2 regions of the Abyssicoccus albus genome follow, and region 1 is predicted to be linked to the other one. Evidence: predicted binding sites of a transcription regulator. Region 1 holds the regulator's gene; the other holds the start of a gene.
What was found. The regulator Rex, encoded in region 1, represses fermentation and respiration genes when NADH is low (regulators of the CRP and FNR family bind a similar motif). The targets are predictions, from matches to a motif close to TTGTGAAATATTTCACAA.

Region 1 (5,653 bases):
ATATTGTTTTACTAACTCTTTGAACTCTTCTGTAGATTCAACTGCTTCTTCTTTCGTATCTTCATCTAGTGAAATATTCTCTATGTCCCCCAACGTTAAACTTTCAGTAACACTTGTAACGACTTCATTATCTATACTAGAATATAACTTCTCAATTTCCATAGGATTGAAACTTTCATTCAATGACTTAATCAAGTCTGATAATTTCTTAGTTTGTTCATTCAATGATTTAATATTATTTAATGGATCTTCAGTTTTTGAAACACCATCATCTGATGGATCCTCATCAGTCGTTGGATTATCCGTTACTGGCTCATCTGTTGAAGGTTCGCTCGTTGTCGGCTCATTCGTCGTTGGTTCATTCGTTGGTTCGTTTGTCGGTTCATTTGTTGGTTCATTTGTTGGTTCGTTTGTCGGTTCATTCGTTGGTTCGTTTGTCGGTTCATTCGTTGGTTCGTTTGTCGGCTCATTCGTTGGTTCGTTTGTCGGTTCATTCGTCGGTTCGTTTGTCGGCTCATTCGTTGGTTCGTTTGTCGGTTCATTTGTTGGTTCGTTTGTCGGTTCATTCGTTGGTTCATTTGTTGTTGGTTCTTCAGTGGGCTCTTGATTTGACCCATTATTAGAAGGTGGATTTGTATCTATATCGGCTGAAGGTTTTTCATTGCTATTATAATCATCATTTGACGATGTATTCTCATTTTCATTTATAGGTGGGGTTAATACTTCATCACTTGTTTGATTCATTTCTGGGACCAAATCTTCAGACTTTATTTCTGATGAATCTGATGTTGTATTCATTTCGTCAGTAGAAGGTTCACTTAAAACTTCATCAGTGATTGCTTCATTTGTTGTATCTTCATCAACTGGTTCAACGGTCATTGTTTCTTCTTGCGTTACTGTTTCAGTAGTATTGGTTGATTCAACAGTAGATGTTTCTTTTTCTTCACTACTGGATACAGTCTCCTCATTATCAATGCTGTTACTTAATTCTGTTGTGACCTCTGTCGTTTCAACAGAATCGACATGACCTGTTTGTACTTCTTCGGTACTAGCATACAAATCTTCATTATGGATTGGATGAATAAATACAGCTGAAGAAAGAAAAGATACAGTTAAAATTTTATAATATTTATTCATATGCTCAATTCCTTTATCTCTTATTTCTTTAGTATACAGTGACTAGATTAAAATTTTATAATAAGACAATTCATATTTATTAACTATTTATATAAATCTTTAAGTATAAATAATATATTGTTATTTAAAATAGTTAATATTAACAAAATAAAATTTATAACAGAATAAAAATTATAAAAAGTTACACATTAATTTGATTAAGTACAATAATCAATATATACTTAGTTTATATTTCTTATTATAATAAACAAAAGTTGTAATATCTATACATATAGTTTATTGTTACAAACATTTAATAAAATACATATATCGTAATATTATAGTAAAGTAAAATATCTTTCATATATACGGAGTTGGAATTATGTTCAATGATACTCACGTCGGAACCGTCCACATAAATTGTCGAAATCTAGATAATAGTATATACTTTTACACGCATTGGTTAGGGTTTACTGCTTATAAAAAAGATAAACAAGCAACTATCGTTGCAGTGGCGGAAAAACCTTTAATTATTCTTCATGAAATTGATGAAGATGCACCTGAAAGTAATATATTAGAAAGCATAGGGATTAAACTATCTTCAATTGAACAATTAAGTCAGTTGTTTAACTTTTTGGTTGCTAAACGTTATCCAATAGAAGATGCACTAGATTACGGAGATTTCATAGGGTTTAACGTCATCGATCCTGAAGGGAATAGATTAATTTTCTATTCAGATTTTGATACACCAAAATCGACTGAAATAAACGGTAAACCATTTGATTATCAAATGCTGACTTCTTTAAGTCATGTACCTTTGTCAAAAATAGATGACAATACTGAAATAGGATTTATCCACCTAAACATCCCTTATGAAGAACGATATATTAACTTTTTCGTTGATGGCCTTGGCTTCGATACTAGAGATTCATCAAGTAAATTGATATGGCTTCATACTGGACAATATCATCACCATGTTGGATTACATTTACAGTCAACTCAAGATAATTATCAAATGTTAGATATCAGTACGGAATATAGTGGTCTAAAATATTTTGAAATACGATTCATCGACAAAGAGGACTTCCAGTCATTCAAGCAGTTTATGGAGGTCAGTCATTATCAATTGATTCAAGAAGATCAATCTACTTTAATACAACTTATACCTCAATTAAAGTGTAAAGTACTCTACAAAAAATAATTAATTTCGATACTATTAATATTAAAATCTAATAAACAGATTAATATAATATAGAACAACCGACCCATCATCCTTATACGAAGTGGAGTCGGTTGTTTTTTAATATGTTGATTAATAAAACGAGTGTCATTATGATTATAAATGATTATTCCATAATCATCTAACTTATTATATCTATTTATCAAGCTCATCTAGAAGTGCTTGTTCTTCTGCTTTTAACCTTTTCTTATATCCAATTCTTGCAATCAAAATACTAATCTCATACAACACAATGAGTGGTAACGTGACTAATACATGTGTCATAATATCAGGTGGTGCAATAAATGATGCGACGACAAATAAAATGAAATATGCATACTTACGATATTTTCTAAGCATCATCGGCGTCACAATACCAAGCCTTGTCAAAAACAATAATACAATTGGAAATTGAAAAATAAGTCCAAATGGAATGGTCATTTGGAAAAGAAATGAAAAATATTCATTAATCCCAATTGTTGTCTCGATGCCCATATCAGCACTTAATAACGTCGTAAATCTAATGACCAATGGAACAACAACATAAAAACCAAATAAAATACCAAGAATCAATAATAGTATCGCAAATGGTATATAACTCAGTGTTGCCTTTTGCTCTTTTTCGTGGAGTCCAGGTGATACAAATGCCCATGTTTGATACATGATCAGTGGTGAGACGATAATGAATGCAATTACAATCGATACAGATAAATAAATACGTAGAGGATCAATCACTTTAAACGCATGTAAATTAAAATGCTCTGCAATTTCAATATGTTGTAAGTATTCAATAATTGGTTTCGCAAAAAATAAACTTACCATCAATGCAATCACAAACACAACCAGTACTAATATTACACGATTCCTAAGTTCTTGAATATGTTCAGACAATTCTCTTTGTTCATCAATATCGTATTGCTTCATCTCCTCACTCCTTTCACACAAAAAATGCGACCCAGTAGGTCACATTATTAAAATTATAAATTATTTGTCTTCACTTGATTTAGTTTTAGCATTATCTTTATCCTCATCGTCATCATCTGCAAGTCCTTTAGTAGCATCTTTGAACTCTTTCAACGTACTTCCCATCGCTTTACCAAATTCAGGTAATTTTTTAGGCCCAAATAATATTAAAGCAAGCACAGCAATAATTATCAGACCTGTTTGACTTACAATGCCTAAAGTTAGCATGTTATAACACTCCCTTAAAAAATTAGTTTAAAAATATTCTCTCACGAGTTATTTAAATAATATTTATATTGATATTTATAATTACAATTCATGATTCATTCGATATATCAATGACTGCAATTCAACACTCAAGTCTATATTTTGCACGTATATTCCTTCCCGTGTTGTAATTCTAGTCGGTGTAAAATTAAGTATACCTTTAATTCCAGCGTTTGTCACGTTGTCTACAACATTTTGCGCATCCTCTTTAGGGACTGTTAAAATAGCGATATCGACGTGATGTTCCTTTATAAATAACGTCATATCTGAAGCGTCATATAGGGGAACCGACAGTTTTTCTCTTAATATACTATTATTTGTATCAAAGGCTGCAATAATTTCCATTGATTCATCTAGCTGCTTAAATTTATATTGAAGAAGAGCCTTCCCTAAATTACCAACACCAATTAATATCACTTTTCGCTTACCGCTCGGGGTTAACATCTTTTCAAAGAAATATAATAACTTGTCAACTTCATAGCCATATCCTTTTTTACCAAATGTACCGAAATATGACAAATCCTTTCTAATTGTGGCCGCATCAATTCCTAATTGTTCACTAATCACTTTAGATGAAACTCTATTTTGACCTGACTCTTTAAGATGAGTAACCAGACGATAGTATATTGGTAGCCGTTCAATCGTTGCTTGAGGAATACTTCTATGATCCATCTTTATCTCCTCCTATGTGATTGTATTCACAGTGTAATTTATTATATCATACATATACATATGTCTGATATGTAATATATCAAAATTTATGAATTAAGTTTGACATTTTCAACACGTCATTATTGTTGTATGATTATAAAGAATGGAAGTGAAATGATGATATTACTACACGGTAATCAATTAACTAAATCTTATGCAACAGATCCGATATTCAAAGATATATCGATAGAAATACAACATAATGATCGAATTGCATTAATTGGTAAAAATGGTGCAGGCAAATCAACATTAATGAAGATATTAGCGCAAATTGAGTCTTATGATTCTGGAGATTTGAGCATAAAAAAACAGTGTAAAATAGGCTATTTGAGTCAGACCTTTGATTATACAGAAAATGAGACAGTCCGCCAATCTATGAAGTCTGTTTTTAAAGATACTCTAGAAATTAAAGATCAATTAGATGAATTAACGTATACGATATCCGTTGATCCAACAGAGGAAAACTTGAAACAATTCGAATCGGTGCAATCAAAATTTGAATCACTAGATGGATATTCAATAGACCATAAAATCGAATCAATCATCACCGGCCTCGGGTTTAATAAATCTGACCTTGATCAAAAAATAGCGAGTTTCAGTGGTGGACAAAAAACAAGATTATCCTTAGCTAAACTATTATTGACTTCACCTGATATTCTTATGTTAGACGAGCCTACAAACCACCTTGATATGGATACCGTTGATTGGTTAGAGCAATATCTCATCAGATATGAAGGGGCTTTATTAATTATAAGTCATGATCGTTATTTCTTAGATAAAATTGTAAATAAAACATATCATATGACATTTAATCGTCTTGATAAATATCACGGTAATTATAGTACGTATTTAAAAGAGAAGCAATTGCGTCTTGAAGATGCTAAAGAAGCCTACATTACACAACAAAAAGAAATCAAAAAGCTAGAAACTTTTGTTCAGAAAAATATTGCTAGAGCATCTACTTCAAATATGGCCAAATCTAGGCGAAAACAATTAGAAAAGATGGATCGTTTAGATAATCCGATGATAGAAGCAACTGAAATGAATTTAAGCTTCGATATTCATAAGCAAAGTGGGAAAGATGTCTTCACATTAAAAGGATTGACAGTCGGGTATGATAAACCATTGAAAGAAAATATAAATCTATCGATATACAAAGATGATCGAATCGGAATTATAGGGCCGAATGGTGTAGGTAAATCAACTCTAATCAAAACAATTGCTAAAGAAATTCCTCCAATCGACGGTGAAGTCATATATGGGTCGAACGTAAAGGTTGGGTACTATGATCAAGCACAAGCTGAGATTTTCACAAATAACACGATATTAGAAGAGTTATGGAGTACTTATCCAGACTATAATGAATCATATATTCGA
Region 2 (5,653 bases), on a different contig from region 1:
TGATATCGTTGAGTCTAAAGATATGATGTTTATACGTACACCAATTTCTATTGGCCGTCACGTAGCCAATTGTCATCCTCCGAAAAGTATGGGGAAAGTGATGCAAATTATAAGACAGTTAGAATCAAAGCAAAAAGAGAAAGAGCATATGTGGTTTAAAAAAGGAGATGAGTTTATTTTCGTCACATACAAAGGTGTATTTGATGACGATGATGAATTCATGGGTGTTCTAGAATACGTTCAAGATATACAACCATTCTTTGAACTCGATGAACCCATTAAGAAACATATTACCCCGATTGATGAAAAAAATAGAGGTATATAAGTGACAAATATTTTATTTATTCCAAGCTGATGAAAATGACACTATTATATAATGGAAGTAATGGCAAGAATATAATAAAAGACTTTTTTCTGTAAGCAGAGTAAATGAGAAATACTCTGCTTACAGAACTAAAATCCTTAATAAAGTAAAGAAATAGCGATAAAATTTGATAATCATCAAATTTTATCGCTTCTTTTATTTCTAGTATTATTCAATTTTATATCAAATGATTTTTGATTATTACATAAACATTGTCAATGCGAATGTCCAAATACATAAGAAGATTAATAGGGCAATACTATATTTCATTGTCATTTTGAGTAATGCAGATTCTTCACCTGTTTTATTAACAGCTGCGGTTGCGATGGCAATCGATTGTGGTGAAATTAGTTTACCAATACTACCACCGACTGTATTAGCAGCAACGAGAAGATTTCCGTTAACGCCCATATTACTTGCAGCAGTTGCTTGAATTCCTGCAAATAACGTATTGTTATTCACTACTGATCCTGTCATGAAGACACCAATCCAACCGAGTACTGGAGAGAGTAGTGGGAAAATTGCGCCAGTTTTTGAAGCAACTTGTCCGAGTGCTGCAATCATACCACTATAAGTTGTCACTTTAGCAATCGCCAAGATTAATGAAATTGTTAAAATCGGAATCCATAATTCTTTAATGGATTTCATCAATAGGTTGAAGCCTTCTCCGATACTGACCGTTGGCGAAGTTAATATCGTAATGATAACGGCAAGTAATAAAGCTGTCCCCGTCGCACCGATTAAATTAATTGGTGACTCTAATCCACCAGGTAACGGTATTGTGACCGTTGATTTTGCTAAAAGATCAGCAATTTGTGGTACTGACCAGATTAAAATAAGCACTGTTAATAAGATAAATGGTGACCAAGCTTTTGCAATCGTACCGATTGGATGAGCTTTCGTTTCAATCTCTTCGTCAGACAGTCTAAACGTATTTTTCGGCTGCCAGAATCGACTAAGAATAGCAATACCAATCATTGCGAATAAACTTGGGAATATGTCAGCAAGTTCAGGCCCCATAAATACTGTAATAACAACTTGTGAGATTGTGAATATTATTGATGCTGTTAAAATTGCTGGTAAAGTTTCTTTAATTCCTTTGAATCCATCGATAATAAAGATTAATAAAGCTGGAATAACAAAATTAATGATAGGTAATGTTAATGCAGACATTTGTGAAACTTCTAATGCAGAAATACCTTCTAAATTAAATGTATCGACAATTGCAACCGGTATACCAATCGCACCGAAAGCACCACTAGAGCCGTTGGCGATCAAACATAGCATCGCAGCTTCTAACGGTTTGAAACCTAATTGTACAAGTAATACCGCACAAATCGCGATAGGTACTCCAAATCCAGCAGCCCCTTCTAGAAACGCATTTAAACAAAAACCGATTAATAAAAATTGTACACGTTGGTCAGCTGTGATTTGGATAATACTGTCTTGAATAATGTCGAACTTTCCACTCTCAAGGGTTACTTTGTATAGCCAAATGGCCATTGTAATAATATAGCCGATAGGGAATAAGCCAATGATTACACCTTGCAATATACTCCCTGATGTTTGTTCTAAATTTAAATTAAAAACTAGCATTGCTATAAGTGTTGTCACAACTAAAGTAATCCAAGATGCATTGATTCCCTTTACTTTCATCACTGTTAGTAACGTTAAGAACAAAATAATTGGAATCGCTGCGACAACACTGGATAAATACAAATTACCTAATGGATCGAATGAATCTACTAACATAATTTACACTCCTAAGCTTCAAAAAATGGATTTTGAATATTTTTGATTGTTTCTACTGATTTACTAAATTGCTGAGTTTCAACGTCATTTAGTGGCAATTCAATGATTTCTCTAATACCATCTTTGTTAATAATGGCAGGCACTCCGATGTAAAGGTCGTCATGGCCATATTCACCTTCTAATAGAGCACTTACTGTAAGGACAGCGTTTTGATCAGACATAATGGCTTTTGTAATTCTTGCAAGTCCCATTGCAACACCGTAGTATGTTGAACCTTTCGCTTCGATAATTTCATACGCAGCATCACGAACATTTACATACGTTTTTTCCATAAATTCATCTTTGTTTGGTAATTCATCAAGCAACATTGATAAAGGGCGGCCACCAATATCTGCTGTAGACCAAACAGGAAGTTCTGAATCGCCATGTTCACCAATAACCATCGCGTGAACACTTGTTGGGCTAACTTCAAATTGTTCACCTAAAAGATATCTAAATCTAGCAGTATCAAGAATTGTTCCTGAACCGATGACACGTTCTTTCGGTAATCCAGAGAATTTATGTACTGCATATGTTAGTATATCGACTGGATTTGTTGCAATCAAGAATATACCATCGAATCCGCTATCCATGACTTGATCTACGATAGATTTAAAGATTTTTAAGTTCTTGTCAACTAAATCTAATCTAGTTTCACCTGGTTTCTGCGCGGCACCTGCACAAATGACAACAAGTCCAGCATCTTTACAATCTTCATATGAACCGGCTTTAACTTTTAATGGAGAAGGGGCATATGTTTTACCATGATTTAAGTCTTTTACTTCACCGATTGTTTTCTTTTCATTTAAGTCGATGAGTACTAACTCATCTGAGATACCTTGGTTTAATAAACTGAATGCGTAACTTGCTCCAACATCACCTGTACCGATTAACACAACTTTTTGATTGTTTTTATGCATGAATAATTCCTCCTATGTGATAAATTTCACAATTATTATAGTTATATAATATCATGTATATATAGAAATACAAGTCACGAATCATTTAGAGAATAAATGTGTATTTATAAAAAAGTAATTATATAAGCAATGTAAGCGTCTACGTGATGTAGAATAAAAATTTTTGAACAAACGTATGTGTATTTTAAAATAATACATATAAGGTGTAGTATCTATCTGGTATAAATACAGATCTTCATCATCATCGATTCCCGTTAATGATATTGCTATTACAACGTGTTTGTAATTATTTGAACATTATTTGGAATACATTGTATATCATGATAAACTTAAAATTGTGACGATTTAGAAAAACATATAATCAGGAGTGAAGTAACGTATATGAGAACAACCATCAAGGTGATGTTTGCATTAATTGGTGTTATCGTAGGAGCAAGTTTTTCAACAGGTCAAGAGGCGTTGAAATTCTTCTCTAACCATGGAATGGATAGTTACATAGGAATTTTTGTATCAAGTATTGTATTTATATTGTCAGCATTGGCAATTGCTGAGTTTGGTACGCGTTATCAAAGTGAAGATCATGAGAAATCAATGAAAGTGATTTACGGTTTTAAATTTGGTGCTTTTTTTGATTTATTATTAAGTCTAATTTATTACTGTATCGTCATTGTCGTTGTTGCTGGTGGAGGGTCGACGTTAAGAGAAAGTTTCGGTGTACCGACGTGGCTTGGAACATTATTAATAGTTATCGTTGTATTCATTTCATTACAACTGCCATTTAATAAGATTTTGACAGCACTTGGGTTCATTACTCCATTATTAACGATGATGGTCGTTGGTATTGCATTATTCCAAATTTTCGGTGGAGATATCGACTTTTCAACAGTTGACCAAACGGCTCAACCTGAAAATGCTTCATCAGGATCAGCAATATGGGATGGTATAAACTACGCAGGATTTACAATTGCAACAGCTTTCGCCTTTATGGCAACGATTGGATCCTACGAAGGTAAAGAAGGGAAATTGCAATCTATTATCGGTGTTATTCTCGGTGCAATATCGTTAATGGTACTACTTGCCATTATTAATACGTCAATATTGGCAGAGCTTGAAATGGCGAACTCAGTGGACTTACCAATGTTACAGTTAGCGAAAGATATTCACCCAACATTTGGATTGATTATTAGTGTCATAATGTTACTTGCGATTTATAACACGGCACTTGGATTAAGTTTCGCTTATACCGTTCGATTCGGAGAATTTGGAACGATGAAATACAAGTTAATTGGAGCAATTAGTCTATTAGTTGGATACGGCTTAAGCTTTATCGGATTTGTTGATCTCATCGGAATTGTTTATAAATATATCGGTATTGTCGGATTATTCTTTGGACTTTCACATATTTTCTATTTCATGTTATATCATACGTACTTAAAGAAGCGTAAAAAGGCTTAAAAAAACGTGTCTATTATTTATAATAGACACGTTTTCTTTATTTCAATGACTCTGGGAATGGTGTTAGCTCTAGTCCAAAAACAATTGGGAACCAGAATAATACGATTAATATAATCAGAACGCAGGCGATTAAATTCAGTAAGAATCCAGTTTTCGCCATGTCTTGAATCGTTAATTTATTTGTTCCAAATATAATAGCGTTCGGTGGAGTCCCAACGGGTAACATGAATGCGCAATTGGCCGCCATTGCAGCAGGTAACATTACGGCTAATGGATGAACATCAATCGCCACACTTAATGCGCCAAGTAATGGCAATATCATCGTCGCCGTTGCTGTGTTTGATGTGATTTCAGTTAAGAATAATACGAACAATGTAATCACGATAATAATAAGGACAATGTTCATACCGTTTAAGTTCTTCAATTGTTCACTTAGCCATACATCAAGGCCTGATTCACTAATTCCACTCGCAAGTGCCAAACCACCACCGAATAACAGTAGCACGCCCCATGGAATATCTTTTACAACAGACCAGTCTAATATTCTACCTGGCTTTTTTCTAGTTGGAATGATGAAGAATAAAATACTGATAAACATGGCGATTGTTCCATCTTTAACAAGTTGTAACGCTTCGAAATTTTGAAAAAAGAATCCTCGAACAATCCACAAAAATGCAGCAAGTAAGAATATACATAATACAATCGTTTCTTCTCTCGTAATTTTACCTAACTTTTGAAGCTCAGTTTTAATGACTCGAGAACCACCTGGTAACTGAGTCATGGTTGATTTGAATCTAAAGAAATGTAAATACAACCAAGTAATGATAAGTAAGGTAATACTTGCTGGCACACCAACTAGCATATATTGTGCGAATGATATTTCAATATCAAATAATTCTTTCGCTTGTCCTGCAAGTAAAATTAAAGGTGGCGTTCCAATGAGTGTACCAAGTCCACCAATGGTCCCAGCGTATCCGATTGCAAAGAGTAAAGTTTTCTCGAACTTTTTAATGTTGGACGAGTTTTTACCATCGGATAAGGTTTCAGCTTCTAGAATTAAAGCAAGCCCGATCGGAACCATAATCATTACTGCAGCAGTGTTCGATACGAACATACTCATAAT

Region 2: EDD62_RS05640 (L-lactate dehydrogenase) is a predicted target of Rex. The motif match lies at 3,090-3,107, and genes of this name have one in related genera.

What each region holds. Positions count from the first base shown of each region.
Region 1 is NZ_RKRK01000004.1:115,736-121,388, forward strand. Features, by position in the region: gene EDD62_RS07660 (LPXTG cell wall anchor domain-containing protein) at 1-1,137, opposite strand, end outside; gene EDD62_RS07665 (VOC family protein) at 1,499-2,317, shown strand; gene tatC (twin-arginine translocase subunit TatC) at 2,492-3,259, opposite strand; gene tatA (twin-arginine translocase TatA/TatE family subunit) at 3,320-3,526, opposite strand; gene EDD62_RS07680 (redox-sensing transcriptional repressor Rex) at 3,608-4,237, opposite strand; gene EDD62_RS07685 (ABC-F family ATP-binding cassette domain-containing protein) at 4,394-5,653, shown strand, end outside.
Region 2 is NZ_RKRK01000003.1:101,790-107,442, reverse strand. Features, by position in the region: gene EDD62_RS05650 (PAS domain-containing protein) at 1-325, shown strand, start outside; gene EDD62_RS05645 (L-lactate permease) at 566-2,116, opposite strand; gene EDD62_RS05640 (L-lactate dehydrogenase) at 2,128-3,075, opposite strand; gene EDD62_RS05635 (YkvI family membrane protein) at 3,457-4,530, shown strand; gene EDD62_RS05630 (SLC13 family permease) at 4,568-5,653, opposite strand, start outside.